One region of the Sphingomonas pollutisoli genome, then DNA from elsewhere that is predicted to be linked to it. Evidence: riboswitches for the same ligand, from Rfam matches in the RefSeq annotation. Region 1 holds a riboswitch; the other holds the start of a gene.
What was found. Region 1 has a riboswitch for fluoride ahead of PX554_RS20515 (ABC transporter ATP-binding protein). Riboswitches for the same ligand answer to the same signal wherever they lie in the genome.
Positions count from the first base shown of each region.

Region 2: linked by a shared signal. The riboswitch ahead of PX554_RS24965 (DUF190 domain-containing protein) and the one ahead of PX554_RS20515 (ABC transporter ATP-binding protein) in region 1 are both predicted to bind fluoride.

Region 1 is NZ_JARFNJ010000011.1:20,459-28,146, forward strand. Features, by position in the region: gene PX554_RS20500 (heavy metal translocating P-type ATPase) at 1-2,191, opposite strand, end outside; gene PX554_RS20505 (hypothetical protein) at 2,214-2,387, opposite strand; gene PX554_RS20510 (hypothetical protein) at 2,564-3,298, opposite strand; fluoride riboswitch at 3,522-3,581, opposite strand; fluoride riboswitch at 3,717-3,790, shown strand; gene PX554_RS20515 (ABC transporter ATP-binding protein) at 3,941-4,687, shown strand; gene PX554_RS20520 (dynamin family protein) at 4,758-6,464, shown strand; gene PX554_RS20525 (MutS-related protein) at 6,615-7,688, opposite strand, start outside.
Region 2 is NZ_JARFNJ010000022.1:10-7,697, reverse strand. Features, by position in the region: gene PX554_RS24985 (TonB-dependent receptor) at 1-2,082, opposite strand, end outside; gene PX554_RS24980 (MurR/RpiR family transcriptional regulator) at 2,326-3,228, shown strand; gene PX554_RS24975 (purple acid phosphatase family protein) at 3,363-4,322, opposite strand; gene PX554_RS24970 (hypothetical protein) at 4,553-5,476, opposite strand; fluoride riboswitch at 5,505-5,571, opposite strand; fluoride riboswitch at 5,763-5,839, shown strand; gene PX554_RS24965 (DUF190 domain-containing protein) at 5,865-7,658, shown strand.

The DNA.
Region 1 (7,688 bases):
AGAACAAATTCTGGCGAATATTGCCCATCGTCGCGCGCGCGAGCCGGCGCGCACGCACCATCGCCGCGAGGTCGCCCTTGGTCAGCGTCATGCCCGCGCTTTCGATCGCGATATCGACGCCCGTTCCCATCGCCACGCCGACGTCCGCGGCGGCGAGTGCGGGCGCGTCGTTGATGCCGTCGCCGGCCATCGCAACGGTCGCTCCCTTGGCCTTGAGCTCGCCGATGATCCGCGCTTTGTCCTCGGGCTTGAGATCGGCATGCACCTCGTCGATCCCGCCGATCTGGCGCCTGATCGCTTCCGCCGTCTCAAGGCTGTCGCCCGTCAGCATCACGATGCGCAGCCCGTCTTTGCGCAGTTGCGCGATCGCGTCGCGCGCCGATTGTTTGAGCGGATCGGCGACGGCGAGCAGCCCTGCCAGACGCCCGTCGATCGCCACCAGCATGACGCCGGCGCCTTCGCTGCGGTGACGCTCTGCAGGAGCATCGAGCGGGCTGGGGTCGACTCCGATCCGCCGCATCTGCGCAGCATTGCCGACGACGACCGCGCGCCCCACGACCCGGCCGCTGATCCCGAGGCCGGTCTGAGATTCGAAATCCTCCGCCGGCGAGAGCTTGAGGCCGGCCGCCTCGGCCGCTGTCACAACGGCATACGCCAGCGGGTGCTCAGAACGGCTTTCGACAGCCGCTGCGGCAGCGAGCAGAGCATCCTTGCTGAAACCGCCGTCTCGTTCGACGGCGATGAGCTTGGGCTTACCCTCTGTCAGCGTGCCGGTCTTGTCGATGACCAGCGTATCGACCTTGTCGAGCGTCTGGAGCGTTTCGGCGTTCTTGACCAGTACGCCGGCACGCGCGCCGCGTCCGGCACCGACCATGATCGACATCGGTGTGGCGAGTCCTAGCGCGCACGGGCAGGCGATAACTAGCACCGCGATCGCATTCAACAGCGCGTGACCGAAACGCGGTTCGGGGCCGACCAGGTTCCAAGTCACGAATGCCGCGAACGCGATCAGAACGACCAGCGGCACAAACCAGCCCGAGACACGATCCGCCACCGCCTGGATCGGCGCGCGGCTGCGCTGCGCCTGGCCGACCATCTTGACGATCCGCGCGAGCACGGTGTCCGATCCGATCGCCCGGGCTTCGATCACCAGGCTGCCGGTGCCATTGACCGTGCCGCCGGTAACCGCAGCCTCCGCCTCCTTGACCACCGGCGCGGACTCGCCGGTGAGCATCGATTCGTCGACCGGCGAGCGGCCCTCGATCACCACCCCGTCAACCGGGATCGCTTCGCCCGGCCGCACGCGCAGCCGGTCGCCGACGGTGATATCGGCCAGCGTGACTTCGCGTTCAATGCCGTCGGCATCGAGCCGATGCGCGGTCTTCGGCGCGAGGCCGAGCAGCGCTCGGATTGCCCGGCCGGTCGCGGCGCGGGCGCGAAGCTCGAGCACTTGTCCCAGCAGCACCAGCGTCACCACGACCCCGGCCGCCTCGTAATAGATCGGCATCATCGCGCCGTGCTCGCGGAAGCTTGGCGGGAACAAGCCCGGAGCGAGCGTCGCCACCAGGCTGTAGAGGAATGCTGCGCCGACCCCGATCGTGATCAGCGTGAACATATTGTAGTGGCGGCTCCTGAGCGACGCCCAGCCCCGTTCGAAAAAGGGCAGCCCGCCCCATAATACGATCGGCGCGGTCAGCACGAGCTGGATCCAGGGCGACAGCATCGGATCGACGATGTGGATGCCGATCATCTCGGCGCCCATGGAGACGGCGAGCAGCGGCAGCGTGAGCACGCCCGAAACCCATAGGCGCCGCGTGAAATCGACAAGCTCGGCATCGGGCGCGTCGTCGAGCGAGGGCTCCTCGGGTTCGAGCGCCATGCCGCAGATCGGGCAGGTCCCCGGACCGTCGCGGCGAATCTGCGGGTGCATCGGGCAGGTCCAGATCGCGCCCGGGCTGGCCGCGGGCTCCGGGCGGCGATCGTCCGGATAGGCTTGCGGGTTCGCGACGAACTTGGCTTGGCAGTCCGCGCTGCAGAAATGATAGTCTTGGCCGTCATGCGCCGCATGATGCGGCGTGGTCTCGGGGTCAACGGTTATGCCGCAGACCGGGTCCTTCGCCTCATCGTCGGGCTTGGCCTGGCTGGCGCAGCAATCACTTCCGGGACGCGCATGGCGGTCGGCATGGTTCATCTGGCGGTCCTCCGATGCGACCTCATGTGGGGTTTGACATCATGGCAGGGTCGGCCCTAATTGATTCGAGCAGCCGGTCGGCATGTTGCTTGCTGTTCGGCGCTTGTCCGCGGTGACGAAGCGCGATCCTCCCCTTCATCATATGGATAAGCTCTCGCTCGGTCACATCGGCGAAACGATGCAGGTCGGCCGTCATGAAGCTCCTGATCGCCACAAGGTCGCGGTAGTCGCGGACTCGGGCGCGGCGAAGCAGACCTGGCATAGCCCCGATCGACACATTCGCCAGCGACCGCGATGAGAGCTGAGTGGCGCCCTCAAGAGGGGAAAAGCGGACAACCGCCACTCGCCGCACCATGGACGCCACGTTCGGCGCTAGCGCAGAGCACGAAAGAAACTTCGCCTCCGCACGCTCTCGACCGCTTCTTGCCACGCCGATGAAGTTAGCACGCCCAGACGGGGATAGGAGAGGAGCAGCTGATAGGCAGCCGAACCGCCATGTCCGCTTGCAGCGACGTCGAACGCTCCCAGCCGCCGGAGCAGAGGAACAGCCTCGATATGCCCGGCGATGATCGCCACGCCGATCGCAACGTCCACCCAGACGCTGTGCGTGCCCAGCGTGACGAAGCCTGCAACCAACACTGCGACGCTATAGGGTAGCGTGGACCTAACCACGGGCGCCATCGCCTCGACAAGCCTCGACCCTTCGCGTCGGAACCTTGCGAGCGACCACGCTTCGTAGATATTCACGCCCATCGCACAGGCAGCGGACGAGGCGATCCAATCCCATTTGGGTACGATGGGGTGGCTCATCTGCTCGATGAGGCACCAGACGACCACCACCACCGGTAACCCCAGTCCGGCGCAATAGAAGGAGGCCAATTTGCGCCTCGTCGGACGGCCCAGGAAAAGGCTGCCGGCAAGAAGAGCTTCGATCGATGCACAATTATAGACCACGATCGCGAGGCCCGCGACACTGGCGGACCGGACCATGACCCCGATGATCAGGAAAAAACCCGAAAAGTTAAACTGAAGCCGGCACCCTAGCTCAAGGGCCGCCCGCAGCTTGTCCGCGTTCGTTCCGAGACTTTCCCTCGCTCCGCTAGGCATCCAACCTCCCTGCGGGCGGCCGGGCACACAGAAACCTCAAGCGCATGCCCGCGGCCTCGTTGATCATGGCCCTGCTTCGAGCACCGCCCGCGACCGGCGATCCATGGTGCCCTCGTCTTGGCAACCTCCGCAACATCACTGTATCCTCTCACGCCCGAGATTGGCGGGCGCCTTGTGTGTCGAGGACGTCGAGATGCGGCGAGGACACACTCCCACCGCGCTCGGCACGGTAGGAGTCATCAGCCTTTCGGCGAGTATGGGGGACTCCATCCCCTTGCCGGCACGGCGACCTGCATCACACCGGATGGCAGATTTGGGCCAGCCACGCTACTGTCGTGACTTGTTCTTCGCGTCGCGTCAACAGTCGTAAAACGGGCCCGGCAATGCTTGCTTGCGCGGCCAAAAAGCTCGCCATAGGATGGTGCGCGGCAATGGATTCCTGCCTGGCCCGAGAGCCGAACCGCCTGCAAGGCTGATGATTCCTACCTTTTTGCGATTACGCACCAAGGAGGAATTGTGCCTGGACGACTGCCTACAAGCATTTCACCCATCCGCTGGTCAGGTCACGCACCCAAAACTGTGACGGGAAAGGACGATGCCGCGTCGCGGCCGTCGCCGTTAGTAATCGAGGGTCTCCAAACAGTGATCGGAGATCAGCTCATTCACGATCAGCTCGATCTCACCGTAAATCGCGGCGAGATCCTTGGGTTGGTCGGCGGCTCAGGATCGGGCAAATCGGTGCTCCTCAAATCCATCATCGGACTGCTGCGCCCTGCGGCAGGAACGATCCACGTATTCGGAACGGACATTTATTCCGATGACGAGACGGCCGTCGCGAACGTGAAACGGCGTTGGGGAGTCCTTTTCCAAGCAAACGCGCTCTTCTCGACGCTTACAGTCTGCGAAAATGTCCAGGTGCCGCTCCGCGAAAATGCGCGCCTGCCGCAGGAGCTACTGGATCAGATCGCCGCGCTCAAAGTGCGCCAGGCCGGCCTTCCGGACGATGCTCTGTTCAAATATCCAAGCGAGTTGTCGGGCGGCATGCAAAAACGGGCGGGCGTGGCGCGCGCGATTGCGATTGATCCGGAACTGCTGTTACTCGACGAGCCGACCTCGGGTCTCGATCCGATCATGGCAGGGCAAATTGACCGGCTGATCCATGACTTGGCCCATGGCCTGGGTCTGACCGTCGTTCTGGTCACTCATGACATCGACACCCTTTATGCGATCTGCGACCGTGTCGCCGCGCTCGCTGACAAACATATTGTCGCCGTCGCGCCCGTTCGCGAGCTTGAGCACTGTCAGCATCCCTGGGTGCAGGAATATCTGCTGGGCAAGCGGTCCAGGACAGGAGCCATGTCGATCCTTGAAGCGGAGCAGAGAAGCTGATCAGGCCGTCTGAACATTTTCTGAAACCGTCGAAGCGCAGTTGCCGGAGCCGGCAAAAGGGCCGGCCGTTATGATCGAGGTCGCTCATCACCCCGACACCTTGGCGCGATTGCTTCGCCTTCTCGACCAGTTAACTGTCGACCAACCCGAGTTGGCCGATACCGAGGTGACCGTGGCTTCACGGATCGAGAGACTTTCGAAGCGCGTCGAAGCAGGACGTTTCCAGCTCGCCATTGTCGGCCAGTTCAAGCGCGGAAAGTCCACGCTGTTGAACGCGATCCTTGGAGTCGACGCCCTTCCGACCGGCGTTGTTCCGCTGACGGCGATTCCGACGTCGATCGCTTATGGGGATCAAGCAAGGCTCGAGGTCGATTTCACCGATAGGCCCACAGAACGTCACGCCCCTGGCTCTATCGATGAGCTGCGCGAGAAGGTCGCCGAATTCGTAACAGAAACAGGCAATCCCCATAACCGGCAGCACGTTGCCGCTGTCCGGCTGAGCTTGCCTGTTCCCTTGCTTTCCGACGGCCTGGTGGTGATCGATACACCGGGAATTGGCTCGACCGAACGCCACAACAGCAATGCTGCATTGGCGGCTCTGCCGGAGTGTGACGCCGCCATCATGGTTCTGTCACCCGATCCCCCGATAACCGAAGCGGAGATCGCATATCTCGCGCTGATCAAACAACATGCTGCACGGATCATCCCGGTCCTGAACAAGTCGGATCTCGTGACATCGGCGGAGCGCCAGACAATCGGCGACTATGTCATGGCGATCCTTTCAAAGAGCGGAATCGAGGAGCCGCTGTCGGCCGTCGCAGCTCGCGGAACGCCGGTCTTCGGAATCGTCGAACTCAGGAGCCGCATCCAATCGCTGTGGCAAGAGCGAAGCTGGCTTCTCGCCCAGGCCGCCATCCTCAAGACCAAGGCGGATTTGTCCGAGCTGGCGTTCCAGAACGACATCGCCCGCGCGGCCATGAAACTTCCCGTCGAGGCTCTCGATGAGAAGCTCGCCGCTATCCGTGAGGGTGTTGACAAGATCATGGAGCAGCAGCGTGTGGCCGGCGATCTGATGGCCGGCGAACGGCAGCGCCTCCGCAACTTCATCGATGAAGAGGCGGCCGGGATCCGGCAGCGTGCGCAGAACCATCTCCGACAGATTCTTGATCCCACAATCGACAGTTCGCACGACCGACGCGCATTCACGGTGATCGCGGCGGCGAGCACCCGTTTCTTCGAAGACGCTTATCGCGAGCTGACCCAAGTCGTCCGCATCCGCTTGGACGCCGCGGCCGAGCGTGCCCGCGACCGGATTCTGCCGACTCTCGAGCGGATGCGCCAGATCGCGATCGACGCGCTCGACGTTCGCTTCGTCGTTCCCGCCGTGACGATCGAACTGAAGGCGCCGCGCGAACTCGCCTGGATCGAGCGTCAAGCAGAAACGATGAATCCTTTGCCTACCGGCTTGACCGATGGGCTTCTTCCCTCGGCTTGGCGCGACGCGCGCCGCCGACGGCGGCTTCTTCAGGAGGTCGAGCGCATCACGACGCAGAATACGGAAAACCTGCGATGGACACTCCGCCAGCAGGCGGAGGACATCTTGCGTGGATTCGACCGCGAACTGGACCGTCAATTAGAGGATGCGGGACGGTCGATCATGGGATTGGCCCGTCAGGCGCGGGAGGTGCGGAGCGGCGCGGCGGAGGCGGCGGCGCAGCAGATCGCAGCGCGGGATCGGCGAGCTGCGCTGTTGGGGACGGCCGCGACGATCGCATGAGTCGGCATTTTCGCCTGGGGGGTGAGAAGCGTCCATGAGCCGCAATCGCCGTGTTCATCGATGTCGCGCAAGGATCGACCGAGCCGGTCGAAAACCAGTCGACAAGAAATCCGGCGCTCTCTTTGCCGACCGGTTTCTTCATACGTGGTTCTATGCCGTATCGATAGCTGTCGTCGAACCTTCAAAGATCTTACGATACAGATCTTCACCGAAACTGGTCCTGAGCGGCTCGCCTTCGAGGATGCGGAATGATCGCCGACCCTGATCGTCACGGTCGGCGCGCAGAAAGAGCGATGCTTCATCGTGCCGCTCCGCCGCCCGATGGGCATATTCATAAAGGTGGGTGACGAAGACGACCCGGGCGCCACCCGCGCACAATGACTCCACGATGTCGTCGGCGATATCCGAGCCCTCCCGCTCGGTCGTGGAGGCGAACGACTCGTTCAGCAGCATCAGCGCACCGGCACGAAAATGGTCGACGATATCGCTCACGCGCGCCAGCTCCTCGTCGAACTTTCCGCTGACAAGTCCGGCATCTTCCTCCCGCTTGTAGTGCGTCAGCACGTCGCCACAGAGGCTGGCGGCAAAGCGGCGCGCAGGAACGTACATCCCGCATTGCGCCATGAGTTGGGCAACGCCGATCGAGCGGAGCAGCGTAGACTTTCCGCCCTGATTGGCACCGGTGATGACGACGAGCGACCGGCCTCGAGCATGCACATCGCTCGGGACGACTTTCCCGTCGAGATGGAGTCCGAGCAACGGCTCATAAAGCCCATCGCAGTCCAGCGATGGCGCCGGCAACGCCATATCTGGCATGCACGTCGGAAGGTCCGCCGCGTTCAGCGCTTCGTGGAGCGTCAGGCAACCGACGTAAAAGGCCGTTTCGGCTCTCAGCATCTCGAAGAAGTCCTTGAGGCTGCCTGCGGCGTTGCCGAGCGCCTCCGCCGCGATCGCCACGCCACGGTTGGCAAACTCCCGAAGCGCTCGATTGCCCGATTCATCGCTCGGCGCGAGAGAGAACCCGAACGGGCCCAGCTCCTCGCGGAATAAGGACGGGAACCAGCGGCGCAGAAGCCGCTGCAACCAGGTCTGGTGCCAGACCGGCGACTGATGAAGCCGATACTCGCCGGGGACATTGCCGCCTTTGAGCGATGCGCTCATCGTCAAGCCGTCACGCAGGCGAAGCTCATCGAGCTGTTGCGCCAGCTGCGCGACATAGTCTCG
Region 2 (7,688 bases), on a different contig from region 1:
GGAGACCGTGCCCTCAACCGCGAACCTCCCAAAATCATATCCCAGCGACACGATCGCCGTATTGTAGCCGGGAATGCGATAGTCTGGCGTCTGCGCGTCGTCGCCGTATTGCACACCGGTATATTTGTCGATCAGCGACGCCTTGATCCCGCCATGCCTGTAGAGAATCCCGCCAGCCGCGGTCATGAACGGGGCATTGGCCACCTGCAAGCGCGTGTCCTTGGTTTTAGCGTAATTACGCGATGCATTGGCAAAGAGCGCAAGACCATTGTCGAAAGCGTATGTTACCTGACCTTCGATACCCTTGTAGAGCGCGCCGCCAGAATTGTAGAACACGGTGTCGCCTGCTCCGTCCTTCTTGCTTTGAAACTTGTTGGTGAAGTCGATGCTATACACATCGGCGTCGATTGACAGATGCGAACCGTGATAGACGAAGCCCAACTGATAGTTCGTCGACCGCTGCGGTTCGACCGTGTTCTTGGCTGGATTTTGGATTTGCAGCACGTCAAGCGGCGGCGCCAAAAACCCGCGGGCATATTGGGCGTAGATCGCAAGACCATCGATTGGCTGATAGTTGATCGTCACGAACGGCAGCGTGTCGTCCCAGCTTTCGGAGAAAATCGCCGGTGCGTGCGTCTTCTGGTTGGCGATCGCGTTAACCGAACGGGTGAAGTCGATATATTTGATGCCAGGCGTGATCTTCAGATTTTCAAAAGGCCTGATTTCCAGCTCGGCGAAAAGCTGTTGCTGGTTGCCGCGTGAATCCTGATCGTAATTGATGTATTTGGGGACGCCGGCCGGCGTCTTTTGATTATAATCGAAGGCATTGGCAGCCGGACCACCCGCGGTTAGGTCATATTGATAGCGCTTGCGATGAGTGACGCTCCACTCAATCCATGCGCCGGTGGTCAATGTGGCCGGACCGAGGTCGATTATGGCTTTGGCGATGTCGCCATAAACCCGGTAGCTGTTGAGCTTGGTGTAGCCAGGTACGTGGCCGATGATCTTGGTTTTTCCATCCGCAGCGGTCACCTGATTGGGCGTTCCGCCGGTCACGTCCGCGGCCGAGAGCGTGGAATTGTTGTAATAATAGGTGTAAGTTCGGTTTTCGAACCGGGTGCCGGGCGCAATGTCGGCTTCCAACTTGACGATCTCGAAATCAGTCGTCTTGTCGGTGTAATTGTAGCCCTGATATTGTGGTGTCGTCGGATCGTTGTTGAGGCTGAACGTCTTGCCAAATTGTGCGACCTGCGCGAGCGTTGCGCCGTCATTGTCCGGCTGGTTGAAATGGTTCTTGTTGTAGGTCGACACCAGCGTCAGTCGCACGTCCGGGCCGATCGGGATCACCACTTTCCCGAACAGGTTGGTCTGGTGATAGGGCGAATAGGTCAGGCGGCCGTCAGTGCGGACATATTGCCCGCCGAGGAGAATCTGCGTGCCGCCGAGCTTGTCGATCGAACCAGACTGCAGCATCGCCCGGCCCAGGAACGTGTTGAAGGTGCCGTAAGCCGCGCGGAACGTCGCGCTCGGATCCTCACGCGTTGCCCGCGAGAACAGGTTGACGCTGCCGCCGAAGGTCGCCTGGCCAAGATTGCTCGCGTTACCCGGGCCGCGATCGACGACCAGCGTTTCCACCGTATTCGAGGGGAAGAAGGTATTGCTGTGATGTGTCGGGTCATTGGTGTCGCCGAACGGAACACCATCATAGGTGATGTTATACTCGCCGTCCTGGAAGCCGCGCAATTGCCCCTTGGATTCGCTGACACCGACGCCTCCATTGCTGCCCGTGTTTGAGAAGCTGGGGGTGATCAGTGCAAGCTGGTTGAAGTCCGCGGTCGCGGGCAACGAATCCTCGATGAACGAGCGCGAGACGATCGCCTGCGGCTGGGTCGTCGCCAGTGAAACCGTGACTGGGGCAATCTCATTGGCCTTGGTTGCCGTCACGACGATGTCACTGCCTTCGGCAATATCGGACTTTTGAGGAGCGGTCGCCTCGGGGGTGGCCTGGGCCCATGCGGGAGCGACCATCAGCATACTCGTCAGGGTGACACCCGAACAGAAACTCGCCTTCATCGCCTTCATCGAAATCCCCCTCTTGCCGAATGGACGATCGTTCGCGATGGCTTTTCCCCTTGAGGGCCGACCCGACCATTCGGCCGGTACGACACCAATGCGCTCTTTGGCGCAGTTTCAGGGGCAGACCGCGGCGATGTCGTCCAATTCCGATTCGTAGTATTTGCTACCTAGATTGGCGATGTGACAGAATCACTACACGCACCGGGTACGCGATTCGTGCCTCCCACCACATTTGAAACGAGCGCAGCGATGTCCGAGACCAGAAAGACCGATCTGCTGAGCGCGCGTATCGAAGCATTGCGCGACGCGCTGCCTGCCGCCGTGTTGCGGGTTGCCCGCTATATCGATCAGAACAGGGTGGCTGCGCTCGCGAGTTCAGCGACCGAACTGGCTCGAGCCATCGGAACATCCGATGCGACGGTGGTACGGGCTGCGAAAGCGCTGGGCTTTTCCGGGCTGCCGGACTTGCGGAAAATCATCGCGGAGAGCCTCGATAGCGGATCGACGCCAGCTGCAAACATGAAGCGCACTTTGGCCAGAATCGACGCGGGTACCGAACATGCGATCGATTTCGTCCTCGAAACCCATCAAGACGCGATTGCCGCGCTCAAGACCGAGGCCACCCGCCTCATGCTCATCGCGGCCGTGTCCACACTCAATTCCGCCCAGCGGATCGTCGTTTTCGGTATCGGTCAGTCCGGTCCATTGGCGCGCTATATGAGCATATTGCTCGGCCGGAGCGGCCGACGCTCTGCGACATGCGACGCCAGCGGCATCGCGCTCGCCGACCAGCTCCTCGATTTGCAGGCGGGCGATGCTTTGCTGCTGCTCGCTTATGGCGGTGCCTATCAGGAGGTGGAAGCAACGATCGAAGAAGGCCAACGGCTCGGCCTGCCGATCGTTCTTGTCACCGACTCGCTGGAGCAACGCCTGGCGGAGCGCGCAACCATCGTCGTGCCGGTGCGACGCGGTAAAGCCCGAAAAGTCGCACTGCATGCGGCCACGGTGGCAGCGCTCGAAGCGATCGCGCTCGGTCTCTCGGCGGTGGATCAGAAACGGTCGGTCGATACATTGAGTCGATTGGGCGCTCTACGTGAAACGATTTCACGACCGCGGAAGACGGGCAGGGGCTCGCGGCCGTCCCGACGCTGAAAGGCAAGTCCGTCGAATGGGCGCTCGATGAAATCAGCCTTTTCTCGGGTCACCACCAATCGAGCGCGCGCCGCTCAAGAGCGTCCGTGATGACGGCAACTCCAATTGTTGACTGGCGCCGCTAGACGCGGCGATCAGGCTGCCCTTCGCGAACGCGCAATTTCGCGGCCGATATTCCGCTTGAATAACGAGCCGCCGGTATAGTCTACAAATTCCAGCGAGAGCATATCCGGATCGCTCCGAAGGCATGTAAAACCGGAACGCGCGTTACAATATTCGGTCCCTTCTACGGCCTGAACAGGACGCACCTCGGACCCCGCTCCCGTTTGTATAAGGGATAGGCCATCGCGATCGAGAAATTGAAGATCGTGATCGTGCCCGGCAAGATATGCCTGCACGCCATGCCGCTTGAGGATCGGCTCGACCTGCGCGATCATTTCCGGTGTGTTTCCGTGCGAACTGCCGCCGGAGAAGATCGGGTGATGCCCCGCTACCAGTTTCCAGGGCGCGCGCGAGGCTGCGAGCTCGCGATCGAGCCAAGCCAATTGCGTGCGCGTGTCCTGCGTGAGCACATTCGCGCGGATCGGGCCATCGGATTCGGTCCGATATTTGTTCACCAGCGGCGATGTGTCGAGGATGAAGAGGTCCAGATGGGGGGCGCCGATGTCAACGCCCGCAATTTTGTAATAGCGGCTCGGCAGTCGCCATCGCTTGCTTGACCCCGCATATTCGAGTTGGGCTTGGGGATTGCCCCGATAGTCGTGATTTCCGAGGCTGGCATACCATGGCGTTTGCAGCGACGGCGCCGTGTAGACATGTTCGAACGAGCTTTGCCACTGCGGATCGTCGGCACTCTGAACACCATTATCGTAGAAATTGTCGCCGACGGTGACCACGAAACGGCTGCCAATCTGCTTGGCCGACCGGCCCATCGCGTCCGCTACATCTTGCTGATGGGATGCTCCGTCTCGACCCCAATCCCCTAGAACGAGGAAATTGACCGCCGGAGGCGCTGCCCGCGCGGGGATGCGCACGACCGCGGTGGCGGCAATCGCGGTCGCACCGATGATCGCTTCGCGTCGTGACAAAAGCATAGCAAGTCTCCCTTGCTGCCTCTTTGCAAGATTTAATGACGATTTAAAGATGGCAACTGCCAGCATGGGCAGGCCGAGATGTCATCATGCCGGCTGTCTTACACCGGCGGTGCTTCTCTGGGCGCGTAGCGACTTACTGACGAGCTTTGCATTGACTGTCTCAGCCGTCTCGTACCGTAGCTGCGTCGAGATGCGGAAAGCAGCCGCATGTCCGCTTAAGCGGGGCCGTCTCAGGACGACGAGGTCTTCGACTTGAGCGGGAATAAGGGGGCGGGCGCCTGCTTGGCTGGCGCTCCCGATGGCGTCGCTGCGGGCCTTACCGTCCAAACCTCGTCCCAGTCGCCCGGGTTCTTCATGGCGTTTTTCATCACCATATATTGCGCATCGACCGCAGTAAGGGTCGGTGTGGGCTGGTCCGCAATCCACCCGATCAGGTCATGCAGACGCTCCAGCAGCCCTGAAAGGCCTTTCCGTGAGCCGCTACGACGCTGCAGTTTCTGCTCTGCGGCCAGAATGGTCTCGGCGCTGATCGCATTGCCCGCCGCCCTGGGGCCGGCATCGCAGAGTCGATCAAGGAGCTCGATCGCCTTGCCCCAATACCAGTCGCCCTTGTTATCGGGTGCCGCTCGCGCGCAGGTGATCAGCAAATCGCTGGCCAGGCGCGAGACCTGATCGAACTCCTGGGGACGAACAGATCCCAACAGCCTGTCCATTAACGGGGCCGAAGCCGCGCTCGTGACAAACGGCTGGGCGGAAAACGCATAGATGCGCTCCCACGTCGACTCGGGAAGCCAAGCACGATCGCGATCGCGCCGAAGCTGAGGTACGATCTCCTGTGCGAAACACGAGCGAACTATCTCGGCTCGCAAATTGTCGCATTGATCGTTCGTGCCGACGATCCGCGGCGCGAAGATTTTGAGCTGCTGTCGCTTATTGTCCGGCAGGCTGTCATTCAGTCGGACGGCGAAAGTCCGGATGAATGGTGATGCGGTCCTCGGATCATCCCTGTGTCGTTCTCCCGCCAACAAGGCGACGAACGTCATAACGCAAAGGCGGTTCGATCGTGGATCGCCACGGCCGGGGATCAATTCGACGCGCTCGAAAAGGCGCTCCAGGGATTGTGAGGTGGGAATCGCCGGCTGGGCTGCTTGCACGACATCAATCTCCTACCGCTTTTCTTACTTCGCAGTAGGAGTCATCAGCCGCGGCGAGCGCGGCGGTTATGGGGGACTCCATCCCCAACCTCGACATGATACTCGGCTTGCCCCTTGTGGGTCAACAGACATCCACAAGGCGCTTCAATCCATGAGATCTTCGAGCAAGAACAGCCGCGCGTTTGATGCAGAATTGCCACACCGCACCTCTTTTCGCTGCGATGCAGCAAAAAGTTCGATTTTGGTCCGCCTCGACGATTGACGGGTGTCACGCTCTTCTGCATATGCCCGCTCTGGCAATGGATTTCTGCCGGGCTCACCTGAGCCGAACCGCCCATCCGGGCTGATGATTCCTACCGTTTGCGGCAACGCAATATGCGGGGGAATCGTGCGCGCTTCGTTTTCGAATCTATTTCACCAGTTCAATCTGGCTGCCTTCATCCGGACGCAGCATGACCATGCTGTCTCGGTTGCGCGCTGGACGATCGTCCTCGTTCCGATGGCGATCGCCGTTGGCTCGCTGTGCGCGGCGTTCCTCTGGAGCCTCGATGTCGCGACACGGACGCGCTTTGCGCACCCTTGGCTGCTGTTCCTCCTCCCGGTCGGCGGATTTGCCATCGGCATGTTGTACCATTGGATGGGCAAGAGCGTCGAAGGTGGCAACAATCTCATCGTGGACCAGATCCACGAGCCTGGCGGCGGCGTCCCGTTGCGGATGGCACCCCTGATCTTCGTCGGCACTGTCGCGACGCATCTCTTTGGCGGTTCGGCAGGTCGAGAGGGCACGGCCGTTCAACTCGGAGGCAGCCTGGCCAGCGCCGCTGGTCGCTTCTTCCGTCTCGATGAGTCGGGAGTCCGCATCATCCTGATGGCTGGCATCGCCGCCGGCTTCGGTGCCGTGTTCGGCACACCGCTCGCCGGTGCCGTATTTGCGCTGGAGGTTCTGGCTGTCGGAAGAATCGAATACCCTGCGCTCGTACCGTGCCTCGTAGCAGGTATCGTCGGCGACTGGACCTGCCATCAGTTGGGCATCCACCACGGCGCCTATCACATCGATTATGTATCGGGCAGCGGCGGCTCGTTGATGACGGAGCCTCTCCTGCTGGCCAAGGCCGCACTCGCCGGCATCGCGTTCGGACTGGCGAGCCTCGTCTTTGCCGAAGCGAACCACAATCTCGGCGCCTTTTTCAAGCGGCTGTTCCCGTTCGGACCGCTTCGTCCTTTCGTTGGCGGTCTGCTCATCATCGGCCTGGTCTATGCGCTCGGCACTCGAGACTATCTCGGGCTCGGTGTGTCGGCACCCCCGGGAGTGCCGACGATCGCAGGCTTCTTCTCAGCGCCGGTCGATCACTGGAGCTGGCTCCTCAAGATGGTGTTTACAGTCGTCACGCTCAGCGCCGGCTTCAAAGGCGGCGAGGTCACGCCGCTCTTCTTCATCGGTGCCGCACTGGGGAACGCTTTGGGTGGTTTGCTCGGCGCTCCTATCGACCTCTTCGCGGGGATTGGCTTCGTCGCGGTCTTCGCCGGCGCCACCAACACGCCGCTCGCCTGCACCATCATGGGCATCGAGTTGTTCGGCGCCACCAACGCCGTTCCAATCGCGGTCGCGTGCTTCGTGTCTTATCTCTGCTCCGGACACAGCGGAATCTATCTCTCCCAGCGCATCGCAGTGCCCAAACACGACAAGGGTTTTGTCGTCCCTGATTCAACGCTTCGTGACGCGAGAGCCGCGCGGTCGGCGCTCACCCTTGCACAATTCCTTCCTTTGTCCCCCCTTCTCAGCAATGAAAGCGAAAGTGAACACATGTCTTACCCTCATGAAGTAACTCCCGCCGAGATCGGCATGATCCGGATTTACATGAAGCCATCCGACAAAGTGGCGAGGGCAGGGGCGCGTTCACTCTGGTCGGCAAAGCCGCTGTACCGGGTCTTGGTCGCGACCGCCAAGGACGACGGCATCATGAATGCCGTCGCGCACCACACGCACTATGGCTATAGCAACCATGGCCCGGTCCGCCAGAACGGCGCCGAAATCGCCGATCCGCATCTGACCATGTGCGTCGAACTCATCGGTGAACGCGACAAGCTCGAGTTGTTCTGCCGGCGACACGGCGACCTCCTCTCGGACAAGGTCATCGTCTACAAGGGGTCACTACACGAAAGTACGTTTTACGTACGCTAAGTGCGAACGAACCGGCAACATCACGGCTTG